Linked DNA regions of Panacibacter ginsenosidivorans. The protein of the gene in region 2 interacts with the protein of the main gene of each other region in a pairwise test. Links are inferred from orthologs where the notes say so. Each region holds a gene or a part of one and is shown on either strand. Other genes may lie near its edges. The genes, in order: tpiA and pepT.

Region 1 (10,740 bases), 2.2 Mb from region 2 along the record:
GGCGTTTGCTTTTAACAATGATGCTTCTGAATGTACCAGTTCTTTTACAAAATTCCTGTAATGTGCTTCCAGCTCATCTATCTTTCGTTTGGCAGCTTCACGGTCGCTGTGTGCAAGACTATCGCTAATAGCTACCAATGCATTGGTAGTTCCGCTTAAAGCGCTGAGCACAACAATTTTAGGTTCGGCATCTTTTGTTATCAGTTGTGCTACCTGGTGCATACGTTCCGGCTTACCTACGCTGGTGCCGCCAAACTTCATAATTTTCATGAGATATTCCCCCGCCCCGATTTTTTGGTTGTATAAAAATTTTGAGGCTGCAAAAGTATATTGTCTGTAAGAAATATGAAGAAGAATTTTGTGTTCCCGGCGTTATAGCCATACTGATCGTCCCTTGCGTCGCACACCTGCGCTGCTTTTCTTTGCGAAGCTTCTGCATTTTAGCATAGCTATAATAAATAAAATTATAGGGCGTTTTCAAAAAAACAATAAGGCTAAAACGTATTAATTATCAATTAATGCATTCAATTACACATTGTTCATAGCCAAAATGACTTAATTTCATTTTTTTGAAACAAAACCGCTGCTTACATGACAACAGCCTTCCTGGTATTTAAGCTGATAATTTTTATTTTCCTGCTTTGTTTGCTCTTCTACTTCTTTGTTTTTACAACCATCAAAAAACTTTTACGACGCAGAAAAATAAGAACACAAGGTGAGAAAGCGCTTGCTTCTGTTATTGATTACAAAATGGCCAAGGATTCAGACAGGGTTCGTTCTTATTTTCCTGTACTGCAGTTCAGAACAAAGGACGACCAGGTAGTAACGGTACATTCAAAGAAAGCAAGAACAACAAAATATCCTGCAGGCCATATGATCACCGTTTATTATATGCGTGCTGATCCTTCCAAATTTTATATTTCAGGTCTTGTACCTTTTATAAAGATCGCCGGTATTATTTTAGGCAGTAGTGGTGTTGTATTGCTTTGCTATGAAATTTTTAAGACGGTAAAGTTGATAATTGCAGGGGCATAATGCTTTAGATAAAGATTTTATACTATTAATTCCAAAACAAATATCTAATTAGATGCATTTAATGCTCCACTATATTCCAACCGATAAAAGGATTGCGACGCAACAGGTGATGCTATGAAATACTATAGCTGATATAATAAAATTATTCTTCCAGTTTCGATGTATCTAACCTTCCGGTGAAGATGCTTTGCATTTCTTTAGCCTGGTAAATATTCCGGTTGAGTTTATTGCCGAGCACAATGATGACAGCAGTATCCTGTACAAGCCTTGTAAATACTGTATTGCTGCCATGCCATTTGCCATTGTGATAAACAATAGTATCGCCATTGTTGAAGAAGAGATGCCAGCCAAGACCATAATTATGTTTGGTTCTTTTTTCAAAACTATAGGGCTCGAAAGCCATTTCTGTTGTTGATTTTCGGGTAAAAAGATTTTCGTATAATACTTTGTCCCAGGTAAAAAGATCACGGGCTGTGCTGTACACATTTTTATCACCGTAGGTACAATCGAGATGATCCATCGGGAAGGGCCTGGTAACAGAATAAGTGGGCACATAATGCAACGTATCCGCCGCAGAAAAAATATAAGTATCTTTTAAACCAAGCGGTGTGAATACACTATCCTTCATGTATTTTGGAAAAGACTGGTTGGTTACATTCTCCACGATAAGCGCCAGCAATAAAAAATTGGTATTACAATAATGATATACACGGTCAGGCGCAGCATCTGCTTTTGGCTGGTGTTCTATCATGAAATTCACCACATCCCAGTTAGTGGCTTTTATTTTTTTGTTCCAGATAGAATCCATGAAGTATAAATAATTGGGAAGACCACTTCTATGATCCAGTAACATTTTTATAGTAATACCATGATAAGGAAGTTTTGGAAAATATTTTTGAATAGAATCGTCAAGGTTTAAGCGGCCTTCTTCCCAAAGCTTCAAAATCGTCATGGCCGTAAATGTTTTGGAGATAGATGCAAGATGAAAAGCGGAGTGCTCATCTACCGGTTGCTTTGTGGCAAAATTGGAAAAGCCTTTGTAATCTTCATATAATATTTCACCATTTTTTGCTACAAGAAAACTGCCGTTAAAACCTGTGGCTACGAGTTTTTTATCATAGTATTGTTCAATGGCAGTACTGTATTTTTTTATTTCAACTTGAGAAAGTGGTCTGAAGATGGAATCCGCTGTATTATTTACTGACGGTTGTTTGTTTTTGTTGTCGTTATTTTGCCCGCAGGCAAATGCACTGAGTAATAAAATAAATGTAAATATAGATCGGTTCACTGATGATTAATATTAGGAGTTTGAGAACGCGGCAAAATAAAAGAAACAGCGCCACATTCTTTTGCGATTATTTTCATTCTAACAATAACTTTACAAATTGTGGATAACAAATGAGTATTGTATTATTTGATAACACCGACCATAAGCATTTATACCCGCTTAATAATGCATGTGCCGTTGCAGATCTTCGTGTTGGTATCTGCACTGCAAAAGGGCGCTGGGAATTGCTTTTGAAACAAACGGTACATGTACATACGGAAGATTACCTTAGTTTATTGTATGGCCCAATACCTTCCGGCTCACATTACTGGATAGATGCATCAATTTTACCCGATACGGCGCTAGCAGAGCGCATTCTTTCACTAAATGAAAATGAAGCGCTGGCAGACACCGGTGGGTTAATTGCAGGTAAGAAAAACTTTGATGGGGCTAATTTCCCCAGGGAAAATTTATTGAACAGTTTTGAAACCATCTGCGAATATGAAACAGCAAAAAGAATTTTTCATGCATGGGATATGTTTGAGCTGAATGATCATATGCTGCGAAGCGATTTTGATTTGCTTACAAAAGATCGTCAATCAAGGCCACTGCCGCAAGGCAATCAATATATCAACCCTGAAAATATTTTTGTTGAAGAAGGTGCAACTATTAGCTGCGCTATCATCAACGCATCCGCAGGCCCTGTTTACATCGGTAAAAATGCCACTATTATGGAAGGAGCCCTTATACGTGGCCCTTTTGCAATGTGTAACGATTCTGTTATAAAAATGGGTGCCAAAATATATGGCGCCACAACGCTCGGTCCATGTTGTGTTGCAGGCGGCGAAATAAAGAACGCAATTCTGCAGGGATACAGTAATAAATCACATGATGGTTATCTTGGCGATGCAGTAATTGGCAAATGGTGCAACCTTGGCGCAGGCACCACCAACAGCAATGTAAAGAATACGGCAAGCATGGTCAAGATGTGGAACACCGTTGCACAGGACTACATAGAAGCCAATATAAAATGTGGTGTGGTAATGGGTGATTACAGCCGCACTGCTATCAATACTTCAATTAACACAGGTAGTGTTATAGGCACATGCTGTAATATTTTTGGCGAAGGTCTGTTACCAAAATATATCCCTGATTTTCAGTGGGGCAGTAAAGGCATCACAAGATATGAGCTGGAGAAAAGTTTTAAAGACATAGATAACTGGAAAAAAATGAAAGGCCAGTCTTTGTCAGATGCCGAAAAGAGAATTTTGCAATATATCTTTGAGACCACTTAATAAAAAACCAACATTTAAATAGAAACAGGACCGTTATGAGAAAACAAATTGCAGCAGCTAACTGGAAAATGAATCTTACCATTCAGCAGGGCGAACAATTACTTGATGCCATCATTGCAAAGCCGCATAGTTTATCGGCATACCAGCAGGCAGTATTTGCAGTGCCCTTTCCTTACCTGGCCATGGCGCAACAAAAAATTGCAGGGAAGAACAATGTATTTATAGCTGCACAAAACTGTTATAGTAAAAAAAGTGGTGCATATACCGGCGAGACATCTGTTGAAATGTTACAATCACTTGGAATAAGTGTGGTGGTGCTAGGCCACTCAGAGCGCCGCGAATATTTTGAAGAGAGTAACCAGTTTCTTGCAGACAAAGTAAATATCTGTCTCGAATATAATATTACTCCTATCTTTTGTTGTGGTGAACCGCTTAGCATTCGAGAAGCAGGTACGCAAAATCAGTTTGTAGAAAAGCAATTAGAAGAATCATTGTTTCATTTGTCTGCAGAGCAGGTGCAAAAGATCGTGATAGCTTACGAACCAATCTGGGCAATAGGTACAGGTAAAACAGCAACCAGCGCACAGGCACAGGAAATGCATGCATACCTGCGTTCTGTGTTTGCGGGTAAGTATGGAAATGAGGTTGCCAATAATATCAGCATTTTATATGGTGGCAGCGTTAAGGCCTCTAACGCAAAAGAAATATTTTCACAGCCCGATGTTGATGGCGGTCTTGTAGGTGGTGCATCATTGATAGCAGATGAATTTGTAACGATCATCAACAGTTTGAAATAGTAACAGTTGAGTGTGTAATATTATTGCACAAACTGCATTACTACTATGATGCTTTTGTTGTGTCACTCACTTGTACGTCAACAATAATTTCAGCAATTATGAAACGCCATGTGCAATTACAACCATTATCAAGGCAACACCATAATGGTTTACTGGCGGTATTACTGTTGAAAAAAGGAATTAAAAAAGCAGCATCTTCAAAAGAGATGGCTGCTTTTATTTTTGATTTCTGGCATAAAGATATTGAAGAGCACTTTAAAGCAGAAGAAAATTTTCTGGTGCCCGCTGTTGCCAATGCTGATTGCGATAAAGCACTTATAGAAACACTCAAAGAAGAACATGCTGTCTTGCGCTCCTATATTTCTTTGCTTCAGCATAACCCAAGAAATATGGAGGTGATTGAAAAATTTACAAATCTGCTGGAACAGCATATCCGTTTTGAAGAGAAAATATTTTTTCCTGCTGCAGAAAACTGCTTAACTGAAGAACAGTTAACAGAACTAGGCAAACACCTGCATGAAGGAGATACGCAGAACTGCATGAATTATCCTGTAAAATTCTGGGAATAAGATAACAGCGCTTATCCTGTAAAAGATATACTACAACAAAGAATCGTACTTTAGCAGCATAGAGCACACTAATGAATTTTAAGAAGCTACTTGCACAAAGCATTTTCTGGCGTGGATTTTATTTCTTTTCCGTTTTACTGGTCAATGTATTTTTATCAAGGTATCTGAAAGCAGCTGGTTCAGGCAGTCTTTATTTTCTTACTATCATTTTTTCTTTCCTGCAGGTTGTGCTGGCATTGGGTTTCGAACAAGGCTTTACTTATTTTGCTTCGGGTAATATTATCCGGCGCAACAAGCTTTTAAGTTTTGCAGGTTTATGGAGTGTTGTTGCAGGATTACTAATGATCGGCCTGGTACATCTTTATTTTCTTATAGACAAGACTATTGATGCAGGTCTACTACCTGCATGGTCATTATATGGTTTTCTATATATAAGCGGCCAAACGCTGATGGGTTATATAACAGCATTGTACTATACAAAAGAAAATTATATACTTCCCAATTTATTGCTTTCGCTGGTAAATATCATTTTTGTGATCATCATTCCATCCAAAGATGCTCCGACGAATGCAGGAGACGCCGCACATATAACTACACTTTATTTCTATACTTTCTTTGTATCCGGAATAGTATTGATCATTTCATTTTTTTTATACAACAGGAGAGAAGGGGTTTTTGGACTGCCACCTGTTCAACACCTGAAAAAGTTTTTACAATACTCGCTTACAGCACTTAGTGCCAATGTTATTTTTTTTTTAGTGTACAGGATAGATTATCTTTTTGTAAACAACAGCCCCGTTGCTACTGCGGCCGATCTTGGCAATTATATACAGGTGGCCAAGCTTGGGCAAATGTTGCTGATAGTGCCACAGATCATTGCCAGCGTAGTGTTTCCAAGAACAGCAAGCGGGTCTGACAGGCAGCGTTTGAATCATATTATTATGGTGATGGCAAGATTATTTTCACAATTATTTTTGTTGTTATTTATTGGCGTATTACTGCTTGGAAAGTTTTTCTTTATTAAAATATTTGGAGAAACATTTAACGCCATGCAAATACCTATGCTTCTTTTGATACCAGGCATTTTTTCTTTAAGTGTTTTGGTGTTGCTCTCCGCTTATTTTTCCGGTAAGGGGAAAGTAAAAGTAAATGTACAGGGTGCACTACTTGCATTGGTAGTGATGGTTGTGGGTGCATGGATCTTTGTGCCTCGTTATGGCATCATTGCAGCAGCGGCAGTTAGTACAGTAAGCTATGCAGTTAATATGGGTTATTCATTGTATATTTTTTATAAGGATTATCAGGTAAACTTTTTTGATTTTTTTAAATGGAGAAAAGAAGATTATTACTGGATAAAGAACCTGCTGGTAAAAGAAAAAGAAATATGAGTTTGCTCGTTTATGATGTGTAAAGTAGTTAATAATATACATCATACATGCAGCAGCGATACCGAACGTACAAGAGTGCGACGCAACAGCAGTTTAGTATTTATTCAAAAGCCCGGCACATAAAAATTCTAATAACTACAGAAGAAAATTTGCGATGAGAATATTGTGGTTGGCCAGTTGGTACCCCAATCCATATGAACCTTTTAATGGCGATTTTATACAACGCCATGCACAGGCAGTTGCTGAATTGTTGCCTGTTGATGTAATTCATGTATTGCAGGCAGGCAGAAGTTTGCCGGTAGAAAAAACAGCACTTATAGTGAACAAAAAAAATGGCCTTACAGAATATGTTCATGTATTTAAGTTCAGGCCTTTTGGTATTGCGTGGGTTGATAAATTGTGGTATAATATTTTGTATCACCGGTATTATAGTAAAATAATAAAAGAATATTTTGCTAAGAATGGAAAGCCTGATCTTATTCATGTACATGTACCGGTAAAAGCTGGCCTGATTGCATTACGGCTTTTAAAAAAAAAGAATATTCCTTTTATCGTTTCTGAGCAGTCATCACATTATGAAGAAACATCTCCTGACTATTTTTTAAAACGCAGCAAATATTTCCAGGTTAACACAAGACGTATTTTCAGCAATGCTATTTCGGTAACGAATGTTTCTGAAACTATTGGTAAAAAACTGCAATCATATTTTGAATTAAAAAACTACCGTACAATTCATAATCTTGTTGATACAGACCTGTTTTATTATAAACAGAAAGAGAAAAACAACAAACTGCGTTTTATACATGTATCTGCAATGGGGGAACAAAAAAATCCTGCGGGTATTATAAGAGCGTTGGCACAATTGAATATTTTCCACAAAGAGTGGGAATGTGTTTTGTGTGGTCCATATAAACAAGAGCTTAAATTAATGGTTGAAGAAAATGAACTGCATGCACAAATACAGTTTACCGGAGAAGTGGCGCATGATCGTGTGGCCAAAGAAATGCAGCAGGCTGATGTTTTTATACTGTTCAGTAATCATGAAAATTTTCCCTGTGTTGTAGCAGAGGCTTTGTGCTGCGGCTTGCCGGTTATTGCTGCCAACGCGGGTGGTGTGGCTGAAGCGGTTAATGATAGCAATGGTATTATTGTAAATGCAGGAGATGTGGAACAATTAACCAATGCCCTGCACAATATTGTGAAGAGCTTTGATAAATATGACCGTGCAATTATCTCAGCTAACGCAAAAGTGCTTTATAATAAAAAAAGAATTGCTGAGCAATTCGTGGAATTATATAATGATATAAATAATAGCCTTATTAATAAGGGCTATGAAAAACCACTATAATAATTATAGTTGCCAGCAGCCAGCCGTAAATGTAATAATTAATGAGATTATTCAGCCGCATATACTGCTTTCGTGACTGGTTATTACTCATGTAGAGATCACTTTTAGTATATACACGAAAGAAACTTGAAACAACTGCAGGCACATCAAAACCTTTGCTCCTGAATACGAGCACAATTTTAAGAATGATAGCAATTACTGTAAGAATATGCAGGTAAATAATAATATTATGCAGTACTTCAAGCGAATAATCCATTTTTCATTTCAATTTTGGTTTACAATAGTGTTAGCTGTTTTCATTTTACATAGTTTTTCATCTCCCAATTGACAGTTCGCAAAAACGCATACAGCAGGCAAAAGATTGTTGAAATAAATTCAGAAAGTAGAAGTACAATACCCATGATGTCTTCGAAGTGAAGATAACACGAATTCTTTACATAAAGATTATCCAATGATTATCTTTGCCGCATTATGAAGCATATCAGGAATTTTTGCATTATCGCGCATATTGATCACGGGAAAAGTACACTTGCAGACAGGTTGCTGGAACATACCAAGACCATTGGTGAAAGAGATATGATGAACCAGGTCTTGGACGATATGGATCTTGAAAGGGAAAAAGGAATTACCATTAAAAGCCATGCCATACAGATTAATTATCCATATAAAGGGGAAGAATATACCCTCAACCTTATTGACACACCGGGCCACGTAGATTTTAGTTACGAAGTAAGCCGTGCACTTGCGGCATGTGAAGGTGCATTACTACTGGTAGATGCATCACAGGGTATACAGGCACAAACAATCAGTAATTTATACCTCGCGTTAGACAATGACCTGGAAATAATTCCTGTCATTAATAAGATTGATATGGATGGCGCTATGATACCTGAAGTTACAGACCAGATCATAGACCTTATCGGTTGCAAACAAGAAGATATATTGTTAGCAAGTGGCAAATCAGGAATTGGTATAGAAGCAATACTGGCAGCCATCGTTGAAAGAATACCTGCGCCTAAAGGGGATGAAAATGGCCAGTTGCAGGCATTGATCTTTGATAGTGTGTTCAACAGTTTTCGTGGCATCATTATCTATTACCGCATCCTTAACGGAAGCATAAAAAAAGGGGATAAGATACAGTTCGCTTCCACAGGACAGGAATATTTTGCCGATGAAATTGGCGTGCTAAAACTTACCATGACACCCAAGCCGGAAGTTAAATGCGGTGATGTTGGTTATCTTATCACCGGCATCAAAGTAGCCAAAGAAGTAAAGGTCGGCGATACCATTACGCTTGCCAATAATCCTGCTCCCATGATCAAAGGTTTTGAAGAAGTAAAACCCATGGTATTTGCAGGAATATTCCCGGTGAATACCGATGATTTTGCAGAATTGCGTGATTGTATGGAAAAACTGCAGCTCAATGATGCTTCTCTTACATTCGAACTTGAAACATCACAGGCTCTGGGCTTCGGTTTCCGTTGCGGCTTTCTTGGATTGCTGCATATGGAAATCATCCAGGAACGTTTGGAGCGTGAGTTCAATCAAACTGTTATTACCACTGTTCCCAATGTTAGTTTTATTGCATACACCTCAAAAGGTGATAAGATCATTGTAAATAACCCGGCTGAAATGCCCGACCCTACAAAGCTCGACAGGATCGAAGAACCATTTATCAAAGCACAGATCATTACGCTACCCGATTATATTGGTAATATCATGACGCTCTGTCTTGGCAAACGTGGTATACTTATCAACCAGAGTTATCTTACTACTACACGTGTGGAATTGACATTCGAGATGCCTCTTACCGAGATCGTGTTTGATTTTTATGATAAACTAAAAAGCCAGACACGTGGTTATGCGTCTTTTGATTATTCGCCTATTGGTTACCGCGAAGCAGATATTATCAAGATGGATATCCTGCTTAATGGAGATAAGGTGGACGCATTAAGCGCATTGATCCACCGCAGCCGTGCACAGGATTTTGGCCGCAAGCTCTGCGAAAAATTAAAAGAACTGGTACCACGCCAGCAGTTCCAGATCGTTATACAGGCTGCCATTGGCGCAAAAATACTGGCCCGTGAAAATATCAGCGCTATGCGTAAAGATGTAACTGCAAAATGTTACGGCGGCGATATAAGCCGTAAACGAAAGCTGCTCGAGAAACAGAAAGAAGGTAAGAAACGTATGCGCCAGATCGGTAATGTAGAAGTGCCGCAGGAAGCATTCTTAGCCGTACTGAAATTAGATTAGCGCTTATATAATTTATTTTTTAAAAAAAGCCGGAGATAATTTTTTTGTCTCCGGCTTTTGTATTTTATAGCATCACCGGTTGTGTCACTCACTTGTACGTTCTGTTTTATAGGCAGCTTTTTGAAGTCCTATATATTTAAGGTTTATACTTTTTGTCAAGCAACTTGAAGTAAACATAAAAGAAAGCGTTATCTAATGTTGAGGACCAAAATCTATGAACATAATTATATTTTTCTGGTAAACCATTTATTCCTTTTCTATAGCCAATCACTGTCAGGTCACTGCCATCTGTTCCTCTTCTGTTATTCTCTTTTTTCAAGCCCCAGAAGTCAGCATTATACAGCTTAGAAGTTAATTCGTCCCATTGATTTATTTGTAAAATTGTGCTGTCACTTTTAGCAACTTTTGGAGGCGTATAATTGATATCGTCACGATTGAAATGAGTATAATACAGCATAATCATATCCTGTTGTTTGGTTATTGTAACAACATCATATGAAGGTGAGGCAACTATAGAAAAAATAAATCTATAGGCTTCGTCTACATTTAGGTTTTGAAGTTTAGGCAAAGGGATATCAGAATCCCATAAGTCCCAATTTGCACGTTCTCTACTACTATTTTTATCAATATCTTGTTGAAGTTGGTGAAAGAAAGTTGTGTCATTTGAAATGTATGCTCTTAATATTTTATAATTTATTTCAGAGGTGTCATACTGTCCGGAGGTATCAATTATGCTCAAATATTTATGAGTTACTGAATCTCTTAAGAGATAAGTTTCAGAGCCG
Region 2 (10,701 bases):
GGTAAGCTCTTTACTGTCTATTTGCCCAAGTATTGGTTTGCCTGCTGTGCCGGAAGGTTCGCCATCATCGCTTACACGAAAATTATTGCCATCTAAACCAATGCGGTAAGCAAAGCAATGGTGCACTGCTTTTGGATGTTCTTTCTTTAATTGCTGCAAATGATTTTTAAATTCCTCAACATCTTTTATAGGGAAAGCATACGCCAGAAAGCGACTGCCTCTATCTTTAAATTCGGCTACGGATTGCTGACCTACTGTATTGTAAAACTCCTTTTGTTGCATTAATTAGTTTTCTTGTAGTGAGCTATCCTGTCATCCAAAATTTTTGTTGAACCTGTAAATTGATGATTGCTTAACTCCGGTGCTGCTAAGCCTTCCTCAACAATCAATAACTCGTTTGTTATAATTCTTGCTTCATCCCACAAGCCTTCATCAATAAAAGTTTGCAGCAGTTTTGCGCCACCTTCTACCAGTATACTTTGAATATTATTTTGGTAACAGGCATTGAGTATTTGATGAACAATACTTACATCATCTGTAACCTGGTAAAGCCCCCCTCTAACTCCCCCCGGTGGGGGGAGAATTTTGAAAACATCTTCTGAATGTTGCAATGTGTTAAAAATAATTGTCGGTTGTTTTCCATCAAAGATTTTCAAGTTGCGTGGCAAACGCAAATGCATATCCACAACCAACCTTGTTGGGCTTTTACCACTCCATAACCGGTTTGATAATTCAGGATCATCCAATAAAGCAGTGTTGGTACCAACCAATATCGCGGCTTCTTCACTACGCCATTTATGTACGAGTTTATTGGTCAATGCATTTGTAATAAGTAATCTTTTATCTGTTTGTTTTAAAGCCCTCTCCTTTGGAGAGGGTTTGGGTGAGGTTGCAATTTTTTTATTCGCTGTTTGCGCCCATTTCAAAATAATATATGGTCTGTGTTCTGAATGAAATGTAAAGAATCGTTTATTCAATTCTTTGCAAGCTGATTCAAGTACACCAACTTTTACATCAATACCTGCGGCTAAAAGTTTTTCAATTCCTTTGCCATCAACTTCTTTAAAAGGATCTCTGCAACCAACAACAACATTTGGAATTTTCTTTGCTATGATAAGATCGGCGCAGGGTGGTGTTTTGCCAAAATGTGCACAAGGTTCAAGTGAAACATAGATAGTGGATGAAGCAATCAAATCATGATCCTTTTCTGCAACACTGTTAATACAATTTACTTCCGCATGTGCCTTGCCATATTGCATGTGATAGCCTTCGCCAATTATCCTGCCTTTATATACCAACACCGCACCCACCATAGGATTGGGGGCAACAAAACCTGCTCCCATTTCTGCAAGCTGTAAACAACGGTGCATGTATTGTTCGTCTGCTGTCATTTATTTTTATTGGCCCAGCTGTATTGCTACTATTAAATGTTGTTGCGTCGCACACTTGTACGTTCTGATCTTTACGCAACATATTTGCAAGCCGCAAAACTAACCGAAATCATCTTAACATTGCAGTATGGGCATCCAGGAAGCTTATACTCAACTCATGTATCAATTGTTTGAACTGTATGATGACAGGGAATCAGCCAATATTGCAGACTGGACAATCGAACATATTACTGGCTTCAAAAGAATTGACAGAATAACCAATAAGCAGTTTCCTTTAAATATTTTGCAAGAGGAATCGCTAAAAACTTATACAGAACAATTACTACAACACAAGCCTGTACAATATATTTTGCACGAAGCTTGGTTTGCAGGAATAAAATTTTATGTTGATGAAAATGTATTGATACCAAGACCTGAAACGGAAGAACTGGTAATGTGGATTGTTGAAGAGACTAAAAAGTCAAAAGTAAAAAATCAAAAAGTTTTAGATATTGGAACTGGTAGCGGTTGTATTCCTATTGCTTTGAAAAAGAAACTCCCGGAACTTGATGTGCATGCATTAGATGTTTCTGAAGACGCATTAAATGTTGCAAAGAAAAATGCTGTAACACAAAACGTAGATATAACTTTTTATAAAACAAATATCCTCGACAGGGATAAATGGAACTCACTTCCACTTTTTGATATCATTGTAAGTAATCCACCATATATAAAGCAATCAGAAGAAAAAGAAATGCGTGATAATGTATTATTGCATGAACCACACCTTGCATTATTTGTTCCCGATGAAGACGCTTTATTATTTTATAAAACTATTACTGAACTTGGCTTGCAGCATTTAAACAAAGATGGTCAACTTTTTTTTGAGATCAATGAGATGCTGGGAAATGAAGTAAAGGATTTACTTAAGCAGAAAGGCTATTCAAATATTGAAATAAAAAAAGACATGCAGGGAAAAGACAGAATGGTAAAAGCAAGCTTTACTTAACAATAGCTACAACCTTTGCCCCGGCACGTTTAGCGCTTTGCATAACTTTGAATACTTCTCCATAATATGCAGAAGTATCTGCATTAACAACTACAGAAGGTGTATCTACAAAGGCTCTTTGCTTCATTACTTCTGCTTTGAGAATAGTATCGATCATGTTTATATCAATAAGCTTTTGACCAAGATATAATTTCTGTGCCTTATCAATAGAGATTACAATATTCTGTTTTGCTTTTGTATCTTTTTTGCCCGCAGGGTTATTCACTTTTACAATATTTGGATTGGCAAGTGTAGATACAATAAGAAAAAAGAACAACAGTATGAACAGGATATCGTTCAGCGCATTAGCGTGAAGTTCTCCATGTGATTTGCTTCTTTTCAGTTTCATTTGTCTTTATTACTGTTGTTTCCGTTTGAGAAAAAATCTGAACGTACAAGTGTGCGACGCAACGAAAGCTTAATGCTTATTCAAAAGCTTAGCTCATAAAAAATTAGCGTGTTGGCTCCTGCAACATATCTACAAAATCTGCGCTTGCTGCTTCCATTTTATTTACCGTTTTACCGATCTGTGCATTCAAAAAATTATAAGCCAGGTAAGCAAGCAAACCAATGATCAGACCACTTGCAGACGTTACCATTTTTGTATAAATACCACCCGCAATGGAAGCAGGTGTAAAATCTCCTGTTGTACTGATGGCCGAGAACAATTGCAACATACCAAAGATGGTTCCAAGAAAACCGATCATAGGCGCAATGCCATACACCAGCGATAAAATAGAAATATTGCGTTCCATTTTATACACTTCAAGATTGCCTACATTCTCCATGCTTTTTTCAATGGCATCAATTGGTTTACCAATGCGCTGAATGCCTTTGTCTATAATGCGTGCAACAGCATTGTCAGTATTTTTTGCAAGATTTCTTGCAGCGCTCAGGTTGCCTGTCATAATATTATCGCGGATGATGCTCATAAAATTTGCATCGATCTTTGAAGCTTTATTAATAGCAAAAAAGCGTTCAAAAAAAACAAAAATGGTGGCCACAAATAATGCGTATAAAGGATACATCAAAAAACCGCCTTTCTGTAATATGCTCCATGCACTTTCTGTTTGCGGCGCTACTGCATTTATGGCTGTTGTAACGCTGTCCTGAACCTGTAATAATACAACCATGATATAAATTAGGTTTTTGCTAAAGTATGTGTTAACTCAAAACAACGGACAATGTGTGTATAAATTATCAACCTGTGTATGATTTAAGAAAGATTTTGCACAAAGGGGAAAATTATGAACCCGGCTAAAGCAGTTGTGGCGTCGCCTGTTGCGTCGCACACTTGTACTTTTTATCCTTACGCAGCAATAAAACAAACAACAAAAAAATATCGGCCGGAAATTTCCGGCCGATATTTCTACTGTTTACTAATTAGTTATTATTTCTGTTTATCGGTATTCATCTTCAACATGGCCATTATCTGGTTCATTGTTTTTTGCATGCCATCTGTACTTCCATCAAGAAACATAATATTGCCTTTACCAACTTCAGCAAAATTTTTGATTGCTTCTGTCCACATGCTAAAGAGAATAACGTTTGTGTCAAGGTTGGCTTGTTTCATTTGTTCTGCAGCCTGACTCATACCTTTGGCCACTTCTTCTCTGAACAATGCAACGCCTTGTCCGCGCAATCTTGCAGCTTCTCTTTCTGCTTCTGCAGCTATTTTTATAGCGTTACCTTCTGCTTCCGCCGCTTTTGTTTTTGTGATCAATAATGCCTGGCCTTCATTTTCTGCAGCAGCTTTTAAATTATTACTGGCAACAACTTTGCTCATGCTGTCAATAATTGCCTGATCGAATGTTATATCATTGATCTGCAAATCAAGCAGATGGTAACCCCATTCTTCCAGCACATGATCTACTTCAAATTTTACAGCATCAATAATTTCTTTTCTCAAACCAAGAATTTCTGCCTGGCGTTTCGTAGCTACAAATGAACGGATATTACCTTCAATTGTTCTTACCAATGCCTGCATCAAATCCTTATCACTAAAGAATTTGAAAGCTACTTTTTTGATCGTTTCTTCCTCTGCACCCATTACTGCATAAAGCAGCATGCTTTTGAAATATACATTGGCCTGGTCTGCAGTAACCGCCTGGAATTCGAGTTCCACAGAACGGTTCTGTATACTGATACGTTTATATATCTGTTCTATTACCGGGATCTTGAAATTCAATCCCGGCTTTAAAACACGCTGATATTTGCCAAACATTGTTATTACACCAATGGTACCCTGGTTTATAGATACGAACCCGCTAAAAAATATAAAGATTATGACGAGCACCCACCAGTAAGAAATAAATTCCATATTGTTAGATTTTAAAAAGGAAAGATAAGCATTGGAACATCAAGTTTAAAAATTAACTGTTCTCCTCCCATACCTGTACAAGGTTTACCAAAACTTCTACTGCTTTCTCCATATCCTTAACAGCAATCCATTCATGCTTGCTGTGTATAGCCTGCATGCCGGTAAAAATATTCGGGCAAGGTAATCCCATAAAACTTAAGCGGCTACCATCTGTTCCGCCACGAATTGGTTCATTCACTACATTTAAACCTGCACGTTTGTATGCTTCTGCTGCAAATGCAGAAACCTGTGTATGCTGATCCAGTATTTCTTTCATGTTGCGATACTGTTCCCATACTTCAAATTGCATACCTGCTTTGGTATGTTTGCTCATTACTTCTTCAGCAATGGCTTCCAGTCTTTTCTCATGCTTTTCAAGATTGGTTGTAATAAAATCGCGGATAATAAATTCTATGGTTGCTTTTTCTGCAATTCCATTTACTGAAACAGGATGCACAAAACCTTGTCTTCCTTTGGTTGTTTCAGGACTGAATTCATTTTTTGGTAATGCGGCTAAAATTTCTCCGGCAATCTTTAAAGCATTTACCATTTTGTCTTTTGCATAACCTGGGTGAGAGATAACCCCGTTTATAATAATCCTTGCGCCATCTGCACTAAATGTTTCATCTTCAAAAGTGCCGGCTTCGCCGCCATCTAATGTGTAGGCATAATCTGCACCTAACTTTTTGAGATCGAGTTTTGCGGTGCCTTGTCCTACTTCTTCATCAGGCGTAAAAAGAATTTTAATATCTCCATGTCTTATTTCAGGATGCGATACAAGATAGTTTGCCATATCCATAATAACAGCTACACCGGCTTTATCATCAGCGCCCAATAGTGTTAATCCACTTGCAGTGATAATGTCATTACCAATATGTTTTTCTAAATAAGGATAATCTTTTTTACTGATCACCTGTGTTGTATCATCTGGCAGTATAATGTCTTCTCCGCTATAATGTTTATGTAGTATAGGTTTTACGTTGGTGCCACTGCAATCAGGTGCTGTATCTACATGACTGCAAAAACAAATTGCAGGAACTTTTTTATCTGTATTGGAAAGAATGGTTGCATACACATAACCATATTCATCTGTATGCGCATCTGCCAAGCCAAGACTTAATAGTTCTGATGTTAATACCTTACTTAGATCTTTCTGCTTTTCTGTGGTAGGATGTTTATGGCTTGTGGGGTCACTTTGTGTATCTACCTGTACATAACGCATGAATCTTTCTGCAACCGTGAATAGGTAATCTTTCATTAAACACGAATTTTTTGAACACGAATTTCACGATTTACATTAATGGACGCAAATGAAATCTAATTTTCAATTGAAAGAAGAACGATGAAGTGAGTGACACAAGAGGCGACGCCATGAAAACCCAAGCTTGTAAAATAAAAAACCCGGAACTTATAAAAGCCCCGGATAACTATAGTCAGAGTGAAAATTTATTAATGATGATGGTGATGCAACTTCTTTGCAAAATCTTCTGCACTGATGCTCTCTTCTGTTGCCTGAACCTGCTGCTCTACTAACCTGAATAATTTTTCAGTCTGCAGTTTCATATATGTTTCTTCCACGAACTTTTGATCTTTCATCATGCGGTTGGCATATTCATCAAGCCATGGTGCTTCGTCAAGATTCTGCATGCCCATATAACCTGCTATTTGGTTAAGTGCAAACTGCCTGATCTCGGCCGGGTCAACAGTGATCTTATTTTCATTAATTAGCTTGCTGCTGATTAATGACCATTTCAACTGGTTTACAAAAGAAGGATATTCTTTTTCTGTCTCATCGTCAGTTTTCTGTTTTTCACTGCCATCTTTCAACCATCTTTTCAGGAAGCTTTCCGGAAAGTCCATAGTGGTGTGATCTGTAAGATGGTGATAGATCTGATCGTGTACCTGGTTACTGCTTTGCGCGGCATAATAATTTTCGATCTCTACTTTCACTGCATTGCGAAACTCTTCTTCAGTTTTTATGCTGCGGCCGGGATAAACTGTTTCAAAGAATGATTCAGTCATTTCAGCTTTTTCAACCAGGCCTACTTTTGTGATAAGTAGTTTAAACAATTTATCTGCATCTTCTTTGCTGTCTTTATTAAGGCCAAGATCGCCGATTACCCATTCTCTTTCTTTTTCGTCAAATGCAGTGCTCAGCTGAATTGTGATGGTGTCATCTTTCTTTTTACCGATTAATTCAGGGCGAACTGATTCGGCAAAATATTTTACCAGTAAAGAGTTAGATTTTATTAATCCCCCTTCAATAGCATTACCGTCTTTATCAACCTCTGTAAATTCTACATTCAGCACATTATTATCGCCGCTTACAGCTTCAGGCTCTGTCATTTTACCGTGACGGGTTGTTAAACGTTCTACTTCTTCATTTATCATTTGCTCTGTAACCTGTATTACATACCGGGTAACTTTTATATCTGAAATATGTAGATCGAAAGCAGGCTTTAATCCTATTTCAAAAGCAAATGCATAATCAGCAGGATTATTCATATCCAGCATACGTGCATCGTTTTCCAGGGGTAAAGGCTGGGCAAAAATATCAAGTTGCTCCTGCACCATATAATCCTGCAATTGCTTTTCCACAAGGCGTAAAACTTCATCAGAAAATACACCCTGGCCATACATTTTTTTCACGAGGCTGGCGGGTACCATTCCTTTACGAAAGCCAGATATATTAGCTGTTTTAGCATATTTCTTCAGGCTGCTTTCAAACGATTGCAGGTAATCTTCCTTCGCCACTTTTACAATAAGCTTATCTGTAAGCTTACCGATATTTTCCCTCGTAACAGTTGCCATAAAATAAATTGAGAATTTTAAGTTTTGGCTGATAAGTCGTTCATACAACTTATCAGCCATTTGGTGCGGATGATAGGAATCGAACCTACATGCCTTGCGGCGCTAGATCCTAAGTCTAGTGCGTCTGCCAGTTTCGCCACATCCGCAGGAATCCCGGTAACAAATTCAAATCGGGGGCGCAAAAATAGGGAATTTACACAAAAGGGCAAGTGTAGTTGAATTGTTTGTTTGCAAAAGTTTTGTATTGCCGGCTTTTATACTGCTATTTAGCTTCGTTGTGTCACTCACTTGTACACTTCGCACACTATTCGGCTATGCTCATCTATTAACTTTTTTGCTTTCAACAGGCAGCATTACCTTTAGTTTTTATAACATTACAATTCGTAATTATGCAGGAACTTATTGACCGATTGAAAGCGCAGGGGTTAACGGAAGAGCAAGCCTATAAAGCCATTGAAGTAATTAAGGACTTTGCCAAAGAGAAATTTCCCATATTCGCAGGGGCTATCAATAAACTTTTTGATAAATACGGCCCAAAAGAGGAAGAAGACTTTATGCCATAATGTATTTTTCTCAGGGAAGAATTGTAATAACGATAAACAATGGAATGCAAATGATAGACTTTTCTGCCCTTTTGACGTGAAAAGCCGTTTGCATGGTATTTGGTATCTTTTGGCGTTGATTGTTCAAAACACTTATCTTCAATCGAAAATAATTACAAATGAATTTTGGAAAGGAATTTGAAAAGTATGCTGTGAAGCATCAGGGTATCAGCAGCAGTACGCTGCATAGCTATCTTAATCACAATGTAACAAATCTTACGCCATACATTATAGAAGAAAGACCATTGAATGTAGCGAGTATGGATGTATTCAGCCGTTTGATGATGGATCGCATTATCTTTCTCGGCGAAGGCATTAATGATTATGTGGCAAACATTGTAACCGCACAGCTATTATTTTTAGATAGTACAGATCGCACACGTGATATACAGATGTACATCAACAGCCCGGGTGGCAGCGTTTATGCAGGTCTTGGTATTTACGATACCATGCAATTTGTAAGCCCTGATGTATCTACAATTTGCACAGGCATGGCTGCAAGCATGGGCGCAATTTTAATGTGTGCCGGTGTAACAGGTAAACGCAGTGCTTTGAAACATGCACGGATTATGCTTCATCAGCCAAGTGGTGCAATTGGCGGGCAGGCAACAGACATCGAGATCACTGCAAGGGAAATAAAAAAGATCAAACAGGAATTGTATCATGTTATAGCACATCATACTAACCAACCTGTAGAAAAGGTAGCTATAGATTGTGATCGTGATTTTTGGATGACAGCAGATGAAAGTAAAGCTTATGGATTGGTGGATGAAGTATTATTAACTAATCCAAGAAAGGAAAAGAAGTAACTGCGAATGCTCATTCTATAGCAAAACGCATAAGAGTGCGACGCAACAGGCGATGCCATAAAATACAAAAGTAGGATTCACAAAAACTTATACTTACAATATAGAACGTTAATATGATGCAGTCAAAATATATTATTCATCCTGTAATGGATGAAGAAGAAGAAAACGAAAAGGAAAATAAACCGGAAGCACATAGTCCATTTCTGATGAAAAAAATGGAGCAGCTTTTTTTGGAAAAAAGAGCTGTGTATCTATGGGGCATTGTAGATGATAAATCTGCAAGAGACATTGTTTCAAAACTTTTGTTACTTGATGCAGACAAACCGGGTGATGAGATCAGATTCTTCATCAATAGTCCGGGTGGAATGGTTACCAGCGGTATGGTGATGTATGATACCATGCGCTTGATAAAATCTCCGGTAAGCACCATTTGTATGGGTCTTGCTGCAAGTATGGGATCTATTTTATTAAGTGCCGGCACAAAAGGAAAACGGTTCATTTATCCTCATGGTGAAGTAATGATACACCAGCCAAGTCTTGGCGGTTATTTCCAAGCCACATCGGCTGATATTGAAATTCAAGCCAATCAAATGCGCAAAACAAAAGAGATAGGGGCAAAGATATTAGCTGAAAACTGTGGCAAAACGGTAGAGCAGATCATGAAAGATTTTGACCGTGATTATTGGATGGACGCCAAAGAATCAGTTGCTTATGGTATTGTAGACAAGGTATTGGATAAGCTTTAAGCCTGACTTAAAATTTTTTAAAAATCACTTACAGCGATTTAAGTATTTTTGCTGTGGCCCTGAAACCCCACAAATACTTAAATCGCTGCATTTATTATGGCAAAACAAACAAATTTACATTGTTCCTTTTGTGGGAAAAGCCGTGATGAGGTGAAAATCCTTATTGCCGGCCAGGAAGGGCATATCTGCGAAAATTGTGTAGAGCATGCCCAGGAGATCATTGTACAGGAGCTACAGAAAAGACACGAGATTCAAACAACGCAATATCGGTTTAACATTCGCAAACCGATGGAGATAAAACAGTTTCTGGATGAGTATGTGATTGGTCAAACAGATGCAAAGAAGATATTATCAGTTGCGGTTTACAATCATTACAAAAGAATTACTCAGAAGCAACAGAATGATGAGGTTGAAATAGAAAAAAGCAACATCATTATGGTTGGGGAAACAGGTACGGGCAAAACATTGCTTGCAAAAACAATTGCACGTCTATTGAATGTTCCTTTTGCTATTGTTGATGCAACTGTATTTACAGAAGCGGGTTATGTTGGTGAAGATGTTGAAAGCATGCTTACCCGGTTGCTGCAGGTTTGTAACTACGACGTAGCTGCTGCAGAAAAAGGTATTGTATACATTGACGAACTTGATAAGATTGCCCGTAAAGGAGATAATCCATCTATTACCCGTGATGTAAGCGGCGAAGGAGTACAACAGGGCCTTTTAAAAATGCTGGAAGGGACGGAAGTATTAGTGCCACCACAAGGCGGCAGGAAACATCCTGAGCAAAAGATGATCAAGCTGAATACGAGCAATATTCTTTTTATATGCGGTGGCGCATTTGATGGTATCGATAAAGTGATTGCACGCCGTATCAATACGAATGCAATTGGGTTTAATGTAAATAAAAATGAACAGGAGCAACAACGTCAAAACCTTTTGCAGTTTGTAAATGCACA

Evidence for each region.
Region 1: the proteins of pepT (region 2) and tpiA interact in binary tests that used the Escherichia coli proteins (3 or more experiments, as listed by UniProt). The link is inferred for Panacibacter ginsenosidivorans from one-to-one orthologs.

What each region holds. Positions count from the first base shown.
Region 1 is NZ_CP042435.1:72,866-83,605, forward strand. The notes cover bases 2,538-5,513. They hold tpiA (triose-phosphate isomerase), read left to right. Parts: upstream 2,538-3,632; coding sequence 3,633-4,394; downstream 4,395-5,513. Other genes in these bases: FRZ67_RS00345 (putative sugar nucleotidyl transferase), read left to right, coding at 2,538-3,597; FRZ67_RS00355 (hemerythrin domain-containing protein), read left to right, coding at 4,493-4,963; FRZ67_RS00360 (lipopolysaccharide biosynthesis protein), read left to right, coding at 5,035-5,513. Outside these bases: FRZ67_RS00330 (aspartate kinase), read right to left, coding at 1-270; FRZ67_RS00335 (DUF3592 domain-containing protein), read left to right, coding at 592-1,035; FRZ67_RS00340 (serine hydrolase domain-containing protein), read right to left, coding at 1,178-2,323; more of FRZ67_RS00345, read left to right, coding at 2,434-2,537; more of FRZ67_RS00360, read left to right, coding at 5,514-6,351; FRZ67_RS00365 (glycosyltransferase family 4 protein), read left to right, coding at 6,506-7,699; FRZ67_RS00370 (hypothetical protein), read right to left, coding at 7,671-7,955; lepA (translation elongation factor 4), read left to right, coding at 8,171-9,955; FRZ67_RS00380 (hypothetical protein), read right to left, coding at 10,092-10,740. UniProt on the Escherichia coli protein: Involved in the gluconeogenesis. Catalyzes stereospecifically the conversion of dihydroxyacetone phosphate (DHAP) to D-glyceraldehyde-3-phosphate (G3P).
Region 2 is NZ_CP042435.1:2,241,993-2,252,693, reverse strand. What follows is about bases 3,914-6,850. They hold pepT (peptidase T), read right to left. Parts: upstream 6,036-6,850; coding sequence 4,791-6,035; downstream 3,914-4,790. Other genes in these bases: tig (trigger factor), read right to left, coding at 6,227-6,850; FRZ67_RS09410 (SPFH domain-containing protein), read right to left, coding at 3,914-4,738. Outside these bases: FRZ67_RS09435 (IMPACT family protein), read right to left, coding at 1-282; bifunctional diaminohydroxyphosphoribosylaminopyrimidine deaminase/5-amino-6-(5-phosphoribosylamino)uracil reductase RibD, read right to left, coding at 282-1,391; prmC (peptide chain release factor N(5)-glutamine methyltransferase), read left to right, coding at 1,519-2,379; FRZ67_RS09420 (ExbD/TolR family protein), read right to left, coding at 2,372-2,767; FRZ67_RS09415 (MotA/TolQ/ExbB proton channel family protein), read right to left, coding at 2,871-3,551; more of FRZ67_RS09410, read right to left, coding at 3,809-3,913; more of tig, read right to left, coding at 6,851-7,588; FRZ67_RS23490 (hypothetical protein), read left to right, coding at 7,978-8,151; FRZ67_RS09390 (ClpP family protease), read left to right, coding at 8,310-8,999; FRZ67_RS09385 (ClpP family protease), read left to right, coding at 9,113-9,745; ATP-dependent Clp protease ATP-binding subunit ClpX, read left to right, coding at 9,842-10,701. UniProt on the Escherichia coli protein: Cleaves the N-terminal amino acid of tripeptides.